Regions from separate parts of the Shewanella sp. FJAT-52076 genome, predicted to be linked through region 1. Evidence: riboswitches for the same ligand, from Rfam matches in the RefSeq annotation. Region 1 holds a riboswitch; the other holds the start of a gene.

Evidence for each region. Region 1 has a riboswitch for thiamine pyrophosphate ahead of thiC (phosphomethylpyrimidine synthase ThiC). Riboswitches for the same ligand answer to the same signal wherever they lie in the genome.
Region 2: linked by a shared signal. The riboswitch ahead of K0H79_RS07405 (TonB-dependent receptor) and the one ahead of thiC (phosphomethylpyrimidine synthase ThiC) in region 1 are both predicted to bind thiamine pyrophosphate.

The regions. Positions count from the first base shown of each region.
Region 1 is NZ_CP080415.1:2,219,487-2,229,980, reverse strand. Features, by position in the region: gene K0H79_RS09630 (hypothetical protein) at 188-1,453, shown strand; TPP riboswitch at 1,585-1,683, shown strand; gene thiC (phosphomethylpyrimidine synthase ThiC) at 1,950-3,962, shown strand; gene thiE (thiamine phosphate synthase) at 3,981-5,567, shown strand; gene K0H79_RS09615 (HesA/MoeB/ThiF family protein) at 5,557-6,309, shown strand; gene thiS (sulfur carrier protein ThiS) at 6,303-6,506, shown strand; gene K0H79_RS09605 (thiazole synthase) at 6,508-7,323, shown strand; gene thiH (2-iminoacetate synthase ThiH) at 7,320-8,435, shown strand; gene K0H79_RS09595 (chemotaxis protein) at 8,550-8,801, shown strand; gene K0H79_RS19305 (hypothetical protein) at 8,834-9,043, opposite strand; gene K0H79_RS09590 (putative metalloprotease CJM1_0395 family protein) at 9,036-10,494, shown strand, end outside.
Region 2 is NZ_CP080415.1:1,707,139-1,717,632, forward strand. Features, by position in the region: gene K0H79_RS07380 (LuxR C-terminal-related transcriptional regulator) at 1-372, shown strand, start outside; gene K0H79_RS07385 (M61 family metallopeptidase) at 455-2,218, opposite strand; gene hinT (purine nucleoside phosphoramidase) at 2,406-2,759, shown strand; gene K0H79_RS19390 (PaaI family thioesterase) at 2,771-3,760, shown strand; gene K0H79_RS07400 (YcfL family protein) at 3,929-4,324, shown strand; TPP riboswitch at 4,525-4,630, shown strand; gene K0H79_RS07405 (TonB-dependent receptor) at 4,684-6,876, shown strand; gene K0H79_RS07410 (hypothetical protein) at 6,941-7,201, shown strand; gene pnuC (nicotinamide riboside transporter PnuC) at 7,205-7,852, shown strand; gene K0H79_RS07420 (phosphotransferase) at 7,891-8,889, shown strand; gene K0H79_RS07425 (DUF6279 family lipoprotein) at 8,953-9,801, shown strand; gene K0H79_RS07430 (DoxX family protein) at 9,942-10,494, shown strand, end outside.

The DNA.
Region 1 (10,494 bases):
TTCCAGGCGCAGTGAAGGCTGAAGCTGAGAAGGAAACCAAGCCCCGGTAAACCTGCGTGCAGGTTTAGATAAAGTCACGCGTAAGGCCAAGTAAAGCGTAGGCCAAGTAGAGTAAAACCGAGCTCAGCCAAAAGGCCAGAAAATCAGGGAAAAGCTCACGCAAGAGCCCAGGGAAAAGGAAAGGCGTTTGACCAACAGCAGTAACAGCAATGACTCCAGCCGCAATCCCAAATTGAAAACACCGGGTATGCAGGAAAACAGCATTCAATCCGGTGGCCACGAAGCATGTGCTGAAGAGGATAAATCGAACGGATTGGGCGACTCCTTGGCACCTGCGCCGCAGCCTATCCATGCCCATAGGCACGACAGGCAGGATGATGGCTACGTGGCTTCGCTGAGTCTTTTTGCCACTCGAACCCCAAAGGATGTATCTCAGCTGCATCTGGCAGTACCCGTTTTGCCTGCCCGAGGCGGTGACAATCTTAACCTTGGAATTGAGCGCACTGACCATACCAGCGGCTCTGTAGTGGTTTCTACCTTCACGGCCTTTAGGCGACTGGATGCCGGGGAGCGGCCAGAAACCGTAGAACAGGAAGAAACCCAGGAGCGCGACAGAATCGACGTTAGGCAAACACTGCCGCTTAAATTGCTGCTGCCCGTTACCCTGGTGCACCTTGCAGTTTTGGGGCTGCTTGCCTGGCAGTTGGCACCGCAGCTGGGTTCATTAAGCGCGGCACTGGATGAGCGCGCCAACCAGCCCAAGGCGTTGCAATCCTATTTGGTGTTCAGCGCGGCAAAACAGCCAATTGAACAGCCGCCAGCAGCGAATCCATCGGAGCCCGCTGCAGTCATACCTCAACCCGAACCCGAACAGGTTAAGCGTGAGCAAGTGAACGAGCAAAAGGCCCCCATCGAGCCAGCCTTGGCTACAGCGCCAAAAGAGCCTGCCCCTATCAAAGATGAACCGCTCCCAGCACAGCCTGCAGTTGAGCCGGAGCAGAAGGCTCGGCGGGAATCTCTGCCGCCGATAGAGACGCCCGCACCATCTGAGCAGAGTCAGCTTGATTTCTCGACTCCCGCCAGCCGTTTTATGGCGCGCCAAAACGCTCAGGCGTTGAATGCCTTATCGCAGAGTTACGCCGACGAGCAGACCATTCACATGAATGCGGCGGGGCGTGGCATGTCGGAGCTTCTGCCAGAGATGGAAGTGCTGCTGGTGCCGGATGCCGATGATTTCTATAAACCTAACACTCTGGACTCCGACATAGATCCCAACCGTATCGTGAAATCCGGCGATACTTGCTATCGGGTGGTGAAGGTGCCAACGCCCATTAATCCCCATGCCGAAAACCTGGGTTTTCCATTTCGCTGTGGTGAGGACAGGGTAAAAAAGGCCCTCAGGGAAGGTATTAACAAGTACCTCGCTCTGATGGGCAAGCAGGATTTGCACTGAATTATTTTCATCATAAATATTTTAAATTGGCGTATTTATATGAAAATAAAGTGATTAATGTTTCATTGTATGCGTGGTTAAATTTCCCGTTCGCGGCTATTGTCATTGGCCTTCGCTTAAGCCTATACTGCCAGCACTTGTCGGAGTGCCTTAGGGCTGAGACCGTTTATTCGGGATCCGTTGAACCTGATCAGGTTAGAACCTGCGAAGGAAACAAGCATCAAATCCACCCCAGTTAGTGTCAGCAGCTTAAGCCGGAAAATAAACCGGAAGATAAACCGGAACATGAGGCGAAAGCCCGCCGCAAACTGATGACCAAGTGGCCAGCAACGCAAAAACTCAGCAAAAAAATGCCGAGAGTTTGCCAGGCAACCGGGGTGAATGAGACGCCAGACAGCGCTGAAAACACTGCAAAACTGCCGTCGCCGCTGATTCAACTGCTCAATTTTCTCCCCCGACAAGCAACTCCATTTTGAAACCAAAAGTGAGATTGCTGATGTCAAACCGCCGCGAAACCCGTAAAGCCGCCCAGGACTTTATCGATAACTTAAAGCCGCTGCGCCGCCCCAATTCTGAAAAGATTTTCATTGAAGGCTCCCAGCCTGATATCCAGGTGGGCATGCGCCAAATTCATCAAACCGATACCCGCATTGTGAATAGCCACGGTGAAGAAACCTTCGAGGCCAATCCGCCCATCAAGGTGTACGACTGCGCCGGACCTTATTCAGATCCCGAAGCCGACATCAATGTGCGCCAGGGCCTGCCCAAGCTGCGAGAAGGCTGGATTTTAGCGCGCTGCGATACCGAGGAGCTTAACAGCGCCTCATCCAATTTTACCCAGCAGCGTCTCGCCGATGAGGGGCTTGATCACCTGCGTTTTGACGTGCTGCCAAAGCCGCGCCGCGCCAAGGCAGGCAAACGTGTGACCCAGCTGCACTATGCCCGCCAGGGCATTATTACCCCAGAGATGGAATACATCGCTATTCGCGAAAACATGGCCCGCGATGAAGTCACCGATGAGCAGCTTAACCGTAAAAAGCCAGGCGAAGCCTTCGGCGCTCTGGTCGGCAAACCCATCACGCCGGAGTTTGTCCGGGACGAAGTGGCCCGTGGCCGGGCGATAATTCCGGCTAACATCAACCACCCCGAAGCTGAGCCTATGATCATTGGCCGCAACTTTCTGGTGAAGGTGAATGCCAATATCGGCAACTCGGCCGTGACTTCCTCCATCGAGGAAGAGGTGGAAAAGCTGGTGTGGTCAACCCGCTGGGGCGCAGATACCGTGATGGACTTGTCCACCGGCCGTTATATTCACGAAACCCGCGAGTGGATAGTGCGCAATTCGCCGGTGCCCATTGGTACTGTGCCCATCTATCAGGCGCTGGAGAAGGTCAATGGCATTGCCGAAGATCTTAACTGGGAAGTGTTCCGCGACACCCTGATTGAGCAGGCCGAGCAGGGCGTGGATTACTTCACCATCCACGCGGGCGTGCTCTTGCGCTACGTGCCCATGACCGCCAAGCGGGTTACCGGCATTGTGTCACGCGGCGGCTCCATCATGGCCAAGTGGTGCCTAAGCCACCATCAGGAAAACTTCCTCTACACCCATTTCCGTGAGATCTGCGAGCTTTGCGCCGCCTACGATGTGTCGCTGTCGCTGGGTGATGGCATGCGTCCGGGCTCCATTGCCGATGCCAACGACGAAGCCCAGTTTGCCGAGCTCGAAACCCTTGGCGAGCTTGTGAAAATCGCTTGGGAATACGATGTGCAGACTATCATCGAAGGCCCGGGCCATATCCCCATGCAGCTCATCAAAGAGAACATGGATAAGCAGCTTGAGCACTGCGCCGAGGCGCCGTTTTATACCCTTGGCCCCCAGACCACCGACATAGCCCCGGGCTACGATCACTTCACCTCGGGCATTGGCGCGGCCATGATTGCCTGGTATGGCTGCGCCATGCTCTGCTACGTAACGCCCAAAGAGCATTTGGGTCTGCCTAATAAGGAAGACGTAAAACAAGGGCTTATTGCCTACAAGATTGCCGCCCACGCAGCCGACGTGGCCAAGGGGCATCCCGGCGCGCAAATTCGCGACAATGCACTTTCCAAGGCTCGTTTCGAGTTTCGCTGGGAAGATCAGTACAACCTGGGGCTGGATCCCGATACTGCCCGAGCCTATCACGACGAAACACTGCCGCAGGAGTCGGCCAAGGTGGCCCATTTCTGCTCCATGTGCGGCCCCAAGTTCTGCTCAATGAAAATCACCCAGGACGTGCGTGACTACGCGGCTAGCTTAGAGAATGCTGCCAGCTTAGAGAGTGCGGCCAACAAGATTCCGGACGCAGTGCAGACGGTCGAAGTGGGCGCAGCAGAAAGCTATTCCAAAGCCGAAAGCTATGCCAAGGCGGGTATGGAAAAGATGTCTGCCACCTTTAAAGAAACCGGCAGCGCGCTTTACAGTGAGGCCCACGTCGATGCGGCGCGCAAGGCCGAGCAGGAACTGGTGTAAATGGGCGAGGGCAAGGCTATGGCTGCAAATGCCTGGATTGAAAGCGAACTGACAGCAAGGCCAGTGGTCTGGACCATCGCCGGCTCCGACAGTGGCGGCGGCGCCGGTATTCAGGCCGACTTGCTGACGTTGCAGGACCTTGGCTGCCATGGCTGCAGCGTGATCACCGCCATCACTGCGCAAAACTCGGTGGCGGTAACTTCAGTAGAGTCGGTCAGCTCGGCCATGCTTGCGGCTCAGCTTGAGGCATTGAAGGCAGACCTGTACCCGGCTGCGGTGAAAATCGGCCTTATCGCCAATCAGGCGCAGCTTGAGTTTCTCGCGCACTGGCTTGGCGATAATCTGCCTGGCGTGCCGGTTATTCTTGACCCCGTGATGGTGGCCTCATGCGGCGATGAGCTGCAGCAGGCGGCATCGAGCTCTCAAGGCGCGGCGTCTGCCAGCGGGCTCGATTTCAGTCCCTTTGCCGGAAAAATCAGCCTTATCACCCCCAACAAGGCGGAGCTGTCGCACCTGACCGGCAAGTTGCTGGCGGATGATGATGCCCTGGCGATTGCCGCCGACAGACTGTGGCGCCGCTTTGGCGGCAGCGTGCTTGCCAAAGGTGGAGATTGTCCCTGGCAGCAGTCGAAGGCCAGGGATCTGTTGCTGCTGGGGGATATCGCTACCATTTCTCCGCTGCACAGGCGTCAGGGATTTTGGCTCAGCGGTGAGCGGGTCGCGACTGTGCACAATCACGGCAGCGGCTGCACGCTTTCAAGTGCCATTGCCGCCTTTGTCGCCAAGGGGTTGGTGCTGCCCGATGCGGTGCTGCTGGCCAAAGCCTATGTATTTGAGGGGCTCAGGCAGGCAAGCGCTGTAGGTGCAGGCCCCGGGCCACTGGCCCGAACCGGCATGCCTGAGTCCCTTGTCGCTATGGCATCGATTCATCGCTTGCATGAGAGTCGCAGTCACAGGTTGCCAACCAAGGGGTTTACCCGCCTTGGGCGTGATGTGGGCGTTTATCCCGTGGTGGCCGACATCGATATGCTGGAAACGCTGCTTGAGGCTGGCGCCAACACCATTCAGCTGCGCATCAAGGGCGAGATTAGCCCAGGCAGCGCGGCTGAAGCGGACATCATCCGCGCCATCGCCCTTGGCAGGCAGCATAAGGCGCGCGTCTTTATCAACGACCATTGGCGCCTTGCTATCAGCCATGGCGCTTTTGGGGTGCATCTTGGGCAGGAGGATATAGAGACAGTGCCGCTGGATGCCATTGCTGAGGCTGGCATGGCCCTTGGGCTGTCGAGTCACGGGCTGTTTGAGGCTTTGCTGGCGCTTGAGCTTAACCCGAGCTACCTCGCCCTTGGGCATATTTTTCCCACGACCACCAAGGAAATGCCTTCCAAACCACAGGGACTGGAGACGCTGGCACTGCTTGCGAAGATTGTCAGCACAGCTGTGCCAACTGTGGCGATTGGCGGTATAGAGGCGGCTAATTTACCCAAGGTCGCTGCTTCGGGCGTGGACAGCATTGCCGTGGTGCGTGCTGTGACCGAAGCAAGCGAACCGGCGGCGGCCTTTCGCGCACTCGCTGATGCCTGGGAGAAGCGGAATGCTCGCTGATAAAGACTTTATCCGCTACTCGCGGCAAATTCTGTTGCCGGAATGCGGCGAAGCCGGGCAGCTCAGATTAAGGAACTCCCATGTGGCCATAGTGGGTGTAGGTGGCCTTGGCTGTCAGGCAGCCATGCTGCTGGCTGCGTCCGGAGTGGGGCATTTGTCACTGTTCGATGGCGATAGCGTGGAGCTTTCAAACCTGCCGCGCCAGCTGCTGTTTTGCGATGCTGATTTGGGCAAATCCAAGGCTGTGGTCGCGGCCGCGCGCTTACAGTCCCGAGAACCAGGCTTAAAGGTATCTGTGTGCGGCGAGCTTAACAGTGAGACGTTAACTCAGCTCGATAACGCCGGGCTGGTGCTTGATTGCACCGATAACTTTGCGGCGCGACATCTCATTTCCGCGTACTGCGCTAAACAAGGCAAAACGCTTATCAGTGGTGCCATTGTCGGTTTTGACGGGCTGTTGTTTGTGCAGCGGGGCGGTGAAGGCGGCTGCTATCAGTGTCTGTTCCCGCCAGGCACCACTTCGGCGCAAAACTGCGCCTCTGTCGGGGTAATGGGGCCCGCAGTGGCTATTGTCGCCTCGATGCAGGCACAACTTTGTTTGAATGAACTGCTTCAATTTCCCTGCGAGGCTGGACGCCTGCAACGTTTCGATTTCAGGCATTTTCGCTGGCATGAGGCCAGGGTGCCTGCCGATCCCCTTTGCCCGGTTTGCGGTAAGGACAAGGAGCGCAAGGCATGCTGAGTATCAGTGTTAACGGACAATCCCATCCAATAGACGACGGCCAGGATCTGGCCAGTTTGGTTAAACATCACTGCGAGCGCGATAGCCATATTGCGCTGGTGCTCAACGGTGAAGTGGTACCGCGGCATCGCTGGGAACATATTCATCTTAAACACAATGATGCAGTTGAACTTTTTGCAGCAGTGGCAGGAGGCTGAAATGCTGAACATTGCAGAAACGGAATTTGGCTCCAGACTGTTTACCGGCACCGGCAAGTTTGCTTCGGGTAAGTTGATGCAGGAAGCCATTGCTGCCAGCGGCAGTGAGCTGGTTACCCTCGCCATGAAGCGGGTGGATTTTAAAGCCGGCAGCGATGATATCCTGGCGCCGCTGTTGGAGCGCGGCGTGCGCCTCTTGCCCAACACCTCCGGTGCCCGCAATGCCAAAGAAGCGATATTCGCAGCTACGCTTGCCAGGGAAATGCTGGGTACAGAGTGGCTGAAGCTTGAGATCCACCCGGATCCCAAATACCTGATGCCAGATCCCATGGAAACCTTTACCGCCGCCAAAGAGCTGGTGAGCCAGGGCTTTAAGGTGCTGCCTTATGTTCATGCCGACCCTGTGCTGTGCTGGCGCCTGGAAGAGATTGGCTGCGCGGCGGTCATGCCCCTTGGCAGCCCCATTGGCTCCAATCAGGGCCTGGTCAGCCGGGAGTTTTTGAAAATCATCATTGAGCAGGCGAGCATTCCTGTGGTGGTGGATGCTGGCATTGGCGCGCCGTCCCACGCCTGTGAGGCGATGGAGCTTGGCGCCGATGCCGTGCTGGTTAATACCGCCATTGCCTCGAGTGCCGACCCTGTGCGTATGGCCAGAGCTTTTGCGCGCGCGGTGCAAATTGGCCGTGAAGCCTATTTGGCCGGGCTTGGCAGTAGGAGTCTGCACGCCCACGAAAGCAGCCCACTGACCGGCTTTTTGAACACAGACTCATCCGCCACGGGTTTGGTAAATTCAGGCATGGCGGAAAAGCTGTTATGAGCCAGGGCTATTTCTCTGAGGCATTTGCGCGCCTGAACCCCGACAGTTTGCGGCTTAAGCTCTACTCGGCCACAGCACAGGATGTGGAGGCGGCGCTGCGGGCACCGGCGGGTAATCTGAACGCGCTGCTGGCACTCTTGTCGCCTGCGGCCGAGCCTTATCTTGAGCAGATGGCACAAAAAAGCATGCAGCTCACCCGTAAGCGCTTTGGTGCCAGTGTGGGTATGTACCTGCCGCTGTATTTATCCAACCTGTGTGCAAACGAGTGTGATTACTGCGGTTTTTCAATGAGTAACCGCATTAAGCGCAAAACCCTTGATGAAACCGAGCTTACCCGCGAAATGGCCGCCATCAAGGCCATGGGCTATGACTCAGTGCTGCTGGTCTCCGGCGAGCATGAAACCAAGGTCGGCATGGGCTATTTCCGTAAGGTGATGCCTGAGGTAAAGCGCGCGTTTTCATACGTGGCGATGGAGGTGCAGCCGCTCGGTGAACCTGAATACCGCGAGCTGGTAACCCTCGGGCTTGATGCGGTGATGATTTATCAGGAAACCTATCAGCGTGTGACCTACGCTGAGCATCACACCCGCGGCAAAAAAATGGATTTTATCTGGCGCCTGGATACGCCAGACAGGCTGGCGGTGGCTGGGGTCGACAAGATTGGCCTTGGGGTGCTGCTGGGGCTCGATGACTGGCGTCTGGATGCGCTTTTGATGGGTTATCATCTTGATTATCTTGAGCGAAAATACTGGCGCACCCGCTACAGTATTTCTCTGCCAAGGCTCAGGCCCTGCACCGGCGGAGTGGCGCCCAAAACCGAGATAAGCGATAAAGGTTTGGTGCAGCTTATCTGCGCATTCAGGCTGTTTAATGAAGCGCTGGATATCAGTCTTTCCACCCGCGAGCGGCCTGAGTTTCGTGACAATTTGTTTGCCCTTGGAATAACCCAAACCAGCGCAGGCAGTGCCACGTCGCCGGGGGGCTATTCCGAGCCGGATACCCATTTGGATCAGTTTGAAATCAGTGATGACAGAAGCGCATTCCAAATCGCGGCCGTGCTGAAATCAAAGGGGCTGAACCCTGTGTGGAAAGACTGGGAATCCCAATGGTAAATGAGCCGTCATTCGCCGCTCTGCGGTGCATTTTTGCTGGCGTTTGCGGCTATTTTGGCTAATAATTGACCCGATCATCAAAAGCCATTTGTGAAACTTATTCTGGAGGAAGCCATGCAAATCCCACCTGCGTCCGTATCGGGTATCAGTGGCTTTAACAGCGCTCAAAGTGGATTGACTCAGGCAACCATTGATGTGGCGCGCAGCGAGCCTGCCCAGCAAAGTGCCGAGCTCAAGTCAGAAGCACCGGATAAAACCGACGCCCTGGTCAGGGCGACCCAGTCGGTTAATCAGGCTGAGGCTTCGGCCGAAGTGATTGAAACGGCCGACGAGACAATTGGCACCATCATAGACATTAAAGTGTAAGTTGCCATGTCCTCCCCGGCGCTGTCTGTCAATCATGCGGCGTCAAACGGCGTTGCCCGGCCATCCTTCGCCGGGTATCCTGATACCGCTGAAACTGCGAGAAATTCATTCTCGTCGGCGTCTGTTGTTTCCGAAGTCTCGTTAAAATCCCCGTCAAATAATGCTTCTTTCCACGGAGCTGCAGCATCCGGCATCACACCGACATCAGCATCTGTTGGCGCTGCATCCAGTTCGGTGGGCAATAATCAGGTATTAAAATCATCACCGTCTTCAGCGACTTTGCCATCAGCACCGGTAGAGTCCGGGCGAACAACGGGACTAGTCAGACCCGCTGCGTCAGGGTCACTGCAAGGTGGCTCAGCACCGACTGCGTCGGCTACTCCCGGTTTTAATCTGATCACCGGCGCACAGAGTATTAATGCTTTGCCGGGTAGACCGTCATTTGCTTCAGCCATTTCTGCTCAAGGCTATTCTCCTGTGAACCAAGGTTATGATGCTCGGTTAAGCCCGGCTCAAGGCACCGGTTTTACAGGCACTGGTTTTACAGGCACTGGTTTTACAGGCTCTGGCGAGCACTCGGTTGCAGATATCTTCATTTCTCAAAATCAGGCTGCCGATAATGGGGTGGCAATGAGTGGGGCTGTTACGGACCGCGCTGTCAGTCAGGATGGCGGGGGCGCCGGTTCGAACGCAGTTTTTGATGCAGTCTCCCCTCTGGGGGCTCAATTCGGACGAGAAGATGCGTCAGGTTCAGCTGTATCTGACCAGGAATCTCAGGAGGCCGCCAAGGAAGCAAGGCAGCAACAGCTTGCTGAGGCGCTGGGTGGGGAGAGCGGTTCTACATCTGCACGAAGGGCAGCCGAGCAGCAAGCGGAACAAGACAGCAATGCTCAGGCAATGGCCCGCGAAAGCGCCATGGAGCGACGTGAGCAGGTAAAAGTACGTCAGCAGGAAATGGAGGTGCGTCAGCTTGAAGCCAGACAAGCAGAAGTACTGGCACACGAGAGAGCCCATGCTGCCGTTGGTGGACAGTTTGCCCGCGCGCCCAATTTTGAATACGAACTCGGCCCCGATGGTAAGAGATACGCCACGGGGGGAGAGGTGTCGATTGATATTGCCAGCGTCCATGGTAATCCTCAGGCGACCATCAATAAGATGCAGCAGGTGTACGCCGCAGCCATGGCGCCGGTAAATCCGTCGCAAGCGGACCTTAGCGTGGCGGCTGAAGCGCTCAGGAAGATTGAACTGGCCAAGGACGAGCTGGCTTCAGAGCGGTTGGCGGCAATGCCTACTCAGGACGAACTTTCCCCGTTATTGGATGCTCAAAACGCCTTTGATGAAGTACCGGTGTTCGAGCCGGTTACCCCTTCTTTGGGCACCAACCTGGATAAATCTGGTGCTTTAAGTAAAGAGCAGGGTGACAGCGGCTTTGTCGATGCGTTGTCCGCTCGTATTACCGCCGCTTTGGCGCAAACCCTTGAAAGGGATAGCGAGGGGGCTTCAGCAGAGAACCAGATTAATGACGGCAAAGTCACTGAAGGTAACCCAATTGCCGCCGATACCGGGTTGGATGGCTCTGGCACGGGTTCTGATAGCTATGGACAGGCACAGGATAATTCACGTACCACAGATATCAGTAAGCTTGGGCCACCGAGAGCGATTCTGGCGTATCTTGATACAAACGAGAAGACGC
Region 2 (10,494 bases), 510 kb from region 1:
CAAACCGATGCGCGTTTCCTCGTTAATCAATCCGTTACTGCAGGCGTATTTTTCTTTGACGCCAGTCTGGCAGATATTGGTGAAGGTCTTGGTGAAATCCTGAAAGGTCGCAGCCAAATTCCGGCACAGTTACTGCGCAGCAGCAATGGTGAAGAGTACGAAGAAGACAGTGAGAAACTGACCATTCGTGAGCGTGAAGTGCTGCAGGCACTCTTGTCGGGTAGCACAAATCTCGACATTGCCAACCGACTTTTCGTCAGCGAAAGTACCATCAAAACCCATCTTTACCGTGCATTTCGCAAGATTGGCGTATCCAGCCGTGGTCAGGCCATCGCCTGGGCCCAAACCCATTTGCACGAAGTCCACGTATGACGGTGACGTTGTTCTGTGATGAGCAATGCAGATAAGCAGTAAAAAGGCGTCCAGGACGCCTTTTTTGTTGGCAAAAACGCCGTTAACCAAGCCAGGCGGTGATCGCCCCGGCGTCTTCCAGATGCAATGACACTGTATCCAGCGGTGCTGGCTTAAGTGTCAGGGTTGAGGTCATCAATTCGTCGCGGCGGAAGAAATGCAGCGCCAGCTCATCACCTTCGTTGTAACTGTTAAGCACGTTTTCAAGATTGGCAGTGGCCTGAAGCCCATCCACGGCAATCAGTAAGTCACCGGACGATAAACCGGCCAGATGCGCACTGCCTGATTCCGCCACCGTTTGAATTCTCACCCCCAATGCCTCGGCCTTGAATTTGGCTCCAAGGGATAGGGTCAGTGGTGAAGGTTCACCGCCTCCGGTGTCGTTTTGACCGCTGGCGGCCCTAAGCTCCATACGAACACCAAACTCGGAAAGAAGTGGAGCAAGGGGTAAGTCGTCCGTGTTGTCCAGGTAGGCAAAAATATCGCTCACATCCCGGCCAAGAAGCTCTGCCACCAGTGCCTGATGGCTCTCTTCCTCTGTGCCTTTACCGGTCAGGCCGAAGCGCGTCCATAACAGACGCATCAGGGAGTCCAGGCTCTCTTTACCTGCGGTTTCCTTTCGGATAACGAGGTCCAGGTACAGACCAAAGAGCGCCCCCTTGGCGTAGTAACTCACGATGGCGTTTTGGGCATTCTCATCCTGTTTGTAGAACTTGGTCCAGGCATTGAAGCTCGAATCCCTGAGGCTTTGCTTGAAACGGCCAACCCCACGGTATACCCGGGTCATGGTTTCACTGAGCATGTCCAAATAGGTTTGGGTGTCGACTTTGCCTGCTTTCAGCGTCAGCAGGTCGTCATAGTAGGACGTGACTCCTTCGTAGGCCCACAGTTGCCGGGTGTAGCTTTCACTGTCCAGCGCGTAGGGGATAAAGGTGGCGGGTTTGATCCGTTTGACGTTCCAGCTGTGGAAATACTCATGGCTGCACAGGGATAAATAGGTGCGATAGTCCTTGTTGACTTTGTCATCCATGGACAGCGGCAAATCTTTGCGTGAGCACACCAGCGCCGTGGAGCTTCGGTGCTCCAATCCGCCAAAGCCGTTGTCCAATACCATGGTCATAAACAGGTATTCATCGAAGGGGGCAGGCGTACCAAACAGTTGTATTTGAGTTTCGCAGATGGCTTTTAAATCCTGGCACAGTCGCTCCATATCGCAGCGATGGCGGCCGGTCAGCACGACGTGGTGGGGCACACCACAGGCCTCAAAGCTTGCCTGGGTAAAGTCACCCATTTCCACCGGATGGTCGATAAGGGCGTCATAGTTTTCGGCTTCAAAAGCGCCAAATTGCCAGGCATCACCGCTGCGCCTTGGCAGTGTAGTCGCCACTCGCCAATGGTTGAGGGCAATCTCGGTCGGCGCCTGAATTTCAACCCGCTGCGGCCTGTCGGTTTGACCGTCTACCGCCAGGAACACACTGGAGCCGTTGAAAAATCCATGGGTCATATCCAGATGTGCACTGCGCACTGACAGGTCGAATGCGTACACTTGATATGACAGTACCAGCGGCTCTGTAGAGCGGTTTTCCACTTGCCAACGTTGTTTATCGAGTTGAGTGAGAGCGACGGGATTATTCCCTTGCCAGGCTTTGATGCCAATCAGATTACGGGCAAAGTCACGCACCATATACGAGCCCGGGATCCAGGCTGGCAACGAAAGCACTTGGTGAACACTGGGGGTTGGGATCTCCAGATTGACCTCAAACAGATGAGCCTTGGGATCACTTGGAATAATGCGGTAGCTGATCATAATGGTTCCCGAAATCAATGATGCAGGCATGCTGCCAAATTCCAGCTCTGTTGGCAAAGGGAGTTGGCTTTTCTCTTACCCAAATGTGCTGGGTCTTGCTATGATAAGGCCATTGAATTCAAGGCAGAAAACAGCCACTTTTTTCTCAGGAATGGATAGCCAACCCTGACAGCATATGGAGTTCACCATGGCCGAAGAAACCATTTTCAGCAAAATTATCCGCCGCGAAATCCCTGCCGATATCCTGTATCAGGATGAACTGGTGACCGCGTTTCGCGATATTGCCCCCAAGGCACCTACCCATGTGTTGATAGTGCCCAATCATCTTATTCCCACTGCCAATGACGTGAAGGCATCGGATGAGCTGGCCCTCGGCCGTATGTTTACCGTGGCCGCCAAGCTCGCAGACGAAGCGGGCATTGCCAAAGATGGTTATCGACTCATCATGAACTGTAACAGTCATGGTGGCCAGGAGGTTTACCATATTCACATGCACCTGGTGGGCGGCGAGCCTTTGGGCCCCATGCTTGCCCAGCGCTGATTGGCGGTGTTATGAAAGTTAATCCGGATTTTTTTGAGCTCACGCCGCTGGCACAACGCTTTGTCAGCCAGCTGGCCCAGTGTCGGCGTCTGGGTATCAAGGTGCATGAAGGCAGTGAGCATCATGTACTTTTGGAGCTGCCCTATAGTCAGGCGCTGATTGGCTACCCTGATACCGGGGTTATCCACGGCGGCGTGATTACCACCCTGATAGACACCGCCAGCGGCACGGCCGTGGTCTGCGCCATTCAGGATAAATTCCAAACCCTGGAAATTTCGCCCACCCTGGATTTACGGGTCGACTATATGCGTCCGGCCGAACCCGGCAAGAGTGTGTATGCCTTTGCCGAATGCTACCGCTTATCATCCAACATCGCCTTTACCCGTGCCATCGCCTATCAGGACAGCATAGATGAACCCATTGCCCATGCGGTTGGCTCCTTTATGCGTATCAGTCCTGAGATGGTGGGGGAAACCTTCCGAAATGCGCTCTTGGAAGACAACGTGATCCTTGGCCCTGTGGTGACTGAACTTGCCCATTGTCCCGATGAGGGTAAAAGTCCCAAACCCATGGATGTGAAGGAAATTGTGCGCCGGGTGGCCGAGCTCAATGACTTTGGTCATCTGCTGGAGCAAGTGCCCTATGCCCGTTTCATCGGTATGGAAGTAGAGCGATTTGGCGATGAGCTGGTGTGCCGCTTGCCCTCACGGGACGCCAATATTGGCAATCCCGTGCTGCCCGCCATTCATGGGGGTGTGATTGCCGGTTTTATGGAAATGTCGGCAATTGTGCAGTTAATGGTATTTATGCAAACCTCGAGAGTGCCAAAAGTAGTCGACTTTTCAATTGATTATCTGAGGGCTGGTCTGCATAAGGATACCTTTGCCGAGTGTATTATTACCCGGCAGGGGCGGCGGGTTGCCAATGTAAACATCAGTTGCTGGCAAACCAACCGCAAACAGCTGATAGCCACGGCCAGGGCGCACTTCCTGATTGATTAAGCTAACGGATTAATACGGTAGGCTTCACTTTAATCAGCCGGTATTCAGCAAAGTGCAACTACACTGACGCAGATCCACTGACGTGGATGACACAGGTTTTTTATGCTTAATTTGGTCTGAAGCCTGACGGCACAGGCGCTGCGCATGGTTGGCAGAACAGGAGGTTTTATGAAGATTGCACAGCTGGTTTTATTGGTGGCCCTTGTGGTGCTTGCTGGTGGCTGCGCCAAACATACGGCAGGGATTTCGGCGTCGTCGTCGGGGGAGACCCGGGTAGATAACAGCACCTTTGGTCGAGAGGTGTCTGTGGGGGAACTTAAAATGAGCAGCAGCGGAGACTTGCTCACGGCCCATGCGCTCATTCAGAGCCGGGTGGCTACCGATCTCAGGTTGCAGTATCGCTTTACCTGGTACGATACCCAGGGACTGGTGATTGACGGAGAAGGGCAGAGCTGGCAGTCGCTTAAGCTCCACGGCATGCAGCAGATGCAAGTCAGCTCGGCGGCGCCCAATCCATCCGCCAGCCGTTATGAGGTCTACGTGCGCAAGGCATTTTCCAACTAAGCTGCGCTGGCGCTCGATGGTCATGATTAAACACCGGCATTGCCGGTGTTTTTGTTGCTGCGGGCTTATCGTGTGTACTTTACCTTTGTGTGCTGTTTCTCACATCGGTGACTTACCCAGAGCTGCTGTCACGGGAGTGAAAATTTCCACCCGAGGTTTGCAACAAAAGTATCATCCCGGTGGAATATGGGCGTATAATTGGCCGCGCCAAGGGGTGTCTGCTGTAAGCAGACTGAGATGTCTTCGGACAAACCCTTAGAACCTGATCCGGCTGATACCGGCGTAGGAATGGGCTGATACTGCAAATTGATTGCCACTCCGAGCTTGCCGGATCTCATACAAATTTTGTTGAGGTCCAAATGTTTACTAAATCCCGTATTCCCCTGTTTGCCCTGGCACCCGTGTCTTTGGCCGTATGTTCGTCGATGGCCTTTGCCGCCGACAGCAAGGCTACCGCTGAAGAAAATCCCATGGAAGTGATGCTGGTGACGGCCGATTTTCGGGGACTCTCGGTTGAAAAAATTCCCTCCAGCGTGACCGTGATTGATGCTCAGAAGATAGAAGATGAAGGGGCTCAGCACTTTGAAGATATTTTGGGTTCGGTGGCCAATTTCAACTGGTCCGGTGGCACCTCCAGGCCCCGTTATTTTCAGATCCGCGGTGTAGGCGAGCAGGAAGACTACAAGGGCGCGCCCAACTCATCCGTTGGCTATTTGATTGACGATATCGATCTGTCAGGCCTGGGCATGGTGTCCAGCATGTACGATCTGCAGCAGGTCGAAGTACTTCGTGGTCCTCAGGGTACCCGCTATGGCGCCAATGCGCTGGCTGGGCTGATTTACCTTAAGAGCAACGACCCCACAGAGCAGTTTGAACACGGCGCCCAGCTGAGCCTCGGCAATGACAAGCTCAGAACCTTTGCCGGTTTCAGCTCCGGCCCCATGATGGATTCTGGGGAACTGCTGTACCGTGTTGCCATTGAGCAGCACCGCCAGGACGGTTTTCGTGACAACCTGTACCTTGGCCGTTCAGACACCAACGAGCGTGATGAACTGAGTTTCAGAACCAAGGTGCGCTGGTATGCCAACGACCATACCCAGGTAGACTTCACCCTGATGCACGCCGACTTTGACAATGGTTACGATGCCTGGACGCTGGATAACAATGGCTTTGATACCCTGACCGACATGCCGGGCACAGATGCCCAGCGCACCACGGGTGTGGGCTTGAAGGTGCTGTACGATGGCTTTGATAAGGCCGAGTTAACCTCGCTGACCAGTTTTGCCGGAACTGACCATCATCACGGTTACGATGGCGACTGGGCGAACCCCGAATATTGGGCCGCACGCCAGTGCACCGATGATTACGATGTCAACGGTAATGGTGACTATGCCGAGCTCCTGCCATGCGAATACGATTACACCTGGGATAAGCGCGGCGATCGCAGCACTGTGTCCCAGGAGTTCCGTTTGGCCAGTAACGAGGCCGGCAAGATTTGGGGTGACAGCACTGCCTGGCTCGTTGGCCTGTATGGTATGCAGCTTAAAGAAGACAACGACCTTGCTTCTTTTTACAACGGTTGGCCAGATGAAGCCCTGCGCTCCAGCTATGAAGCGACCAACCTGGCCATCTTCGGTCAGCTCGACAGCGACCTGGGGCAGGAGATAAACCTGTCCGTGGGGCTGCGTCTTGAGCGTCGTGATGCCGATTACAGCGATGATGCAGGGGATGCCTTTGACCCATCTGAGACCATGTGGGGAGGCCATATTGCCATCGGCAAGCAGCTGAATGAGCAGCATAATCTCTATGGCCGCATTGCCCGCGGTTACAAGGCGGGCGGCTTTAACATGTCGCTGCCTGCTGAGTTTGCCGATAAGAAGGAGTTCGATACCGAAGTCCTCTACAACTACGAAATTGGTCTTAAGTCGAGCTTCCTAGAAGGCAACTTCGACACCAATCTGGCACTGTTCTTTATGGACAGACAAGATCAGCAGGTATCGGCATCCCAACAGGACCCTGCCAAACCCCAGCGTTTCGTTCTCTTTACCGAAAATGCCGGCAGCTCAACCAATTACGGGGCCGAGCTTGACCTGAACTGGTATGCCACCGATAACCTGCACTTCTACGGCAGCCTGGGCTATCTCAAAGCTGAGTACGGTGACTACAGCTATCAGGACAAATATGGCAGCCTGGTCGACCTCTCTGGCCGCGAGTTGGCACATGCACCCAACTGGACCTGGTCACTGGGCACTACCTGGCGTGCCGACTCGGGCTTTTTTGCCAACCTCAATGCCAATGGCAAGAGCAAGTTCTACTATTCAGACTCCAACGACTCAGTTTCCAAAGACTATGCGGTGCTCAATGCCCGCGCAGGCTATGAAGGCGATATTTGGTCTGTCTATGTGTGGGGACGCAATCTGCTGGATGAAGATTATGGTGTCCGGGGATTCTATTTTGGCAATGAGCCGGATAATGGCTGGGCGGACAAGCAATATATCCGCTTTGGCGATCCCCGCGCCTTTGGCGTGACCCTGGATGTGCGTTTTCTGTAATTGAAATGATTGAATCCGGGCGCGCATGTAAGCGCGCCCGCGAAGCTTGATGAGGAACCTAATGATGAAACTCACCGCTGAAATCAGCATGTATCCACTGCATGATAATTACCTCGAGCCCATCCGCTGGTTTATCGGCAGGCTCGACAGTTACCCGCAAATTGTCCGTCGCACCAACGCCATGGCAACTCAGGTGCAGGGCGACTATGCCGAGGTGATGGCTATGCTGGCCAGCGAAATGCAGGCGGCACACGAAAAATTCGGCAAGGCTGTGTTTGTCTGCAAGTTTATTGGCGGCGAACTCGACCTGTCCCACTCGGAGTAACCCATGCAGGCGGATTTTTGGGGCTGGCTTGGCGGAGCCTTTCACAGCGCCTTTGGTGAAATGCAGGTGCTGTCGGCCTGGGAAGGGGTTGCCGTGATACTGGCCATGGCCTACTTGCTGCTGGCGATGAAACGCAGCCGCTGGTGCTGGGTAGCGGCCTTTGCCAGCACAGCCATTTACACGGTGCTCTTTTATGAAGTCGCGCTGCTGATGGAGTCGGCGCTGAATGTGTACTACATGGGCATGGCCATTTACGGCTATTGGCTGTGGCGTCAGGATGGCCAGGATGAACTCAAAGTCCAGCGTTGGCCGCTTAAACAGCATCTGGGCATCATAGCGCTGACCTCTATCGCATCCCTTGCAGTGGGGCATTTGATGGCCACCTTTACCGAGGCCTCATTCCCGTATCTCGATGCGGCAACCACCTGCTTTGCGGTGATGACCACCTTCCTGGTGGCGAAAAAGGTGTTGGAGAACTGGCTTTATTGGGTGGTGATAGATGTGGTGTCCATCTACCTCTACCTCAGTAAGGGATTGATGATGACGTCCCTGCTGTTTGTGTTCTACGTGGGGCTGGCGGTGGCCGGTTACTTCGTGTGGCGTGCGGCGGCGGCAGAGCAGCGCCCCCCCGAGCTGGCGCTTAAGTCATGACAATGCCTCTGGCGACCAAGCCAAGCGAGGCATCCCGGATGCAATCGCTTCCGGGTATTACCGACGAGGTGCTGGCATTTATCGCCGATACCGGTTTTTTCGCCGATGGGTATCGCCTCGAGCCGCTGACCCGGGGGCTGAGTAACCATAACCTGGCGCTCTTTGCCCGCGAAGGTGCCTATGTGCTGCGGGTGAACCGCGATGAGAGCAGCGCCTTTTGTCAGCGGGCCTTTGAAGCCGACAACTGGCGCCTTGCGGCGACAGCGGGACTCGCACCGACCTTGATGGCCCAAAGCGCCGATGGTCGCTGTTATCTCTCTCCCTTGCTGGACGATGGTGGCTGGCAGCAACGCTATCAGGAAGTCCCCCTGAGTCAATTTCGCCCCGGTTTAGCGTCTCAAACGGATACTTGCCATCCAAATGCAGCCTTGGCGTCTAAAATTGCAGTGGAATGCACAGGCCCTTCAGACGCGGCCCGGCTGCTGCTCGACTTGCTGCTGGGACTGCAGGCCTTGCCGGTGCCGACCAATGTAAAAGGTTTTGCCACCCAGTGGCAGGATTATGAGTTGGCGCTGGAAGCGAGCAAATCGCAATGGGCCCGGGATCCCCGCTGGTGTATGGCCTATGAGGCACTGGCTGCAGAATTTGCCAATGTTGAGGCTGCCATGGCACGCCTCGAAGCCATGGGGCTTGCTTACCAGTACAGTCATCGGGATCTCACGCCCCATAATTTGCTTTGTCATCAGGGCAAATTGTTTTGCATCGATTTTGAATATGCCTGCGCCTCGCATCCCCTGTGGGATCTCGCCGCCGTGCTGGCAAGCCACAATTTGTCGGCGCCAGAGCGGACTGCACTGAAGAACGCCTACCTTTATGCCCATCCACAGCTGGAGTCCTCCATGTCTGCGAGGGTGGTGGATGCGGTGGCACTGCATTGGTATTTTGGCGCCATCTGGGCGCTGCTGATGGCAGGGGAGTCGGGGGATGATGACTATCTTTGCTGGTTTCACAGATACTTACAATTGGCCAAGAGTTGACGCCTTGTCCATTTCCGCTGGCCCTTGTTACCCTTCCCTAAGCCATAACAGAAAAGGACATCTATGAAACGTGCTCTGGCAGTAATGGGTCTGGCGCTTTTGTTACTCGCGGGTTGCTCGACCAAGATGAGTTACTACTTCCTCGATTGGGCCATCGAATGGGAGTTGGATGACTATGTGGATTTAAACCGCGACCAGCAGAAGCAATTTGATGCGGTGCTGGACGAGTTTATCGACTGGCATCGCCGTGAGGAGCTGCCCCGCTATGTGGCTCAGCTGGAAAGCATCAAGCAACAGATGCAGTCCGGTACCTTAACACCCGCCGCCTGGGCCGAAGAGGTCAACTATGCCCAGTCTCACTGGTTTCGGCTGTTTGAACATGTGTTTGAAGGCATCTTGCCCATTGTGCAGAGTCTGTCAGACGAGCAGGTATCCGGCATTATCGAACAGCTTCGTAAGGAAGAGGCCAAACTGGTGGCCGAATATGCCGGTAAAACACAGGAAGAGTTGATTGCCGACTCAGATGAACGGCTCACCGAACGGGCCGAAAAGTGGATAGGCAAGTTATCGGACAAGCAAAAAGCCATGATCCATGCATCCAACACATCAAGGCTGTCGACTCTGGATATGTGGCTTGAATACCGTCACGAATGGCTCAGACAGTTTGAAACCGCCCTCAATCAAAGAGCCGATACCCCTTTGCTGCGCAGCAGGCTGCAACTCCTGATGACAGCCCCGCAAACCCTGAAGTCAGAGAAGCATCAGCAGGCGGTGCGCGAAAACAGCGAGAATTTTGGTCGTTTGGTCATGAGCATCTATCGGGACCTGTCCGATAAGCAAAGCAAAAAGCTCTGGCATGAATACGATGCTCTGACAAAAGACCTGGCAGAGCTTGCCAACGAGCCCGACTAAACTGGCAACAGGTGGCTGGCCGCAGATAAGGTGTTCTGCGGCCTTTTTATTAAACAGGCTTCAGCAATAAACAGGTTCCTGCAATAAAGATGGGTTGTCACAGGTCTTAATCACACAGCATCTGATTTTGGCGAGGACCTATGGCGCACTTTATTCATTCTCTTAACCTTCAAGCCCGGCATCTTGGTGAGGCAGTGGCCCCCCTGGCGTTGAGGTTGTATCTGGCCCCCGTGCTGATGCAGGCAGGCTATAACAAACTCAGCCACTTTGACGACACTGCTGCCTGGTTTGGCAATCCGGACTGGGGTCTTGGCTTGCCCTTTCCTGAGCTGATGACGGCACTTGCGGCAGGCACTGAGTTTTTTGGTGCCATCCTGCTGATATTGGGACTCTTTACCCGACTTATCTCCATTCCGCTGATGATTACCATGCTGGTGGCCGCCTTCACGGTGCACTGGCAAAATGGTTGGCTTGCCATTGCAGACCCTTCCAGCTGGCTTGCCAACGAACAGGTTATTGCGTCGTCCGAGCGGCTCGCCAAAGCCAAAAGTTTGCTGCAGGAGCACGGTAATTACGACTGGCTCACCGGCAGCGGCAATTTTGTGGTGCTCAACAACGGTATTGAATTTGCCATCACCTATTTTGTGATGTTGCTGGCGCTGTTTGCCATGGGGGGCGGCCGGTTGACCAGTC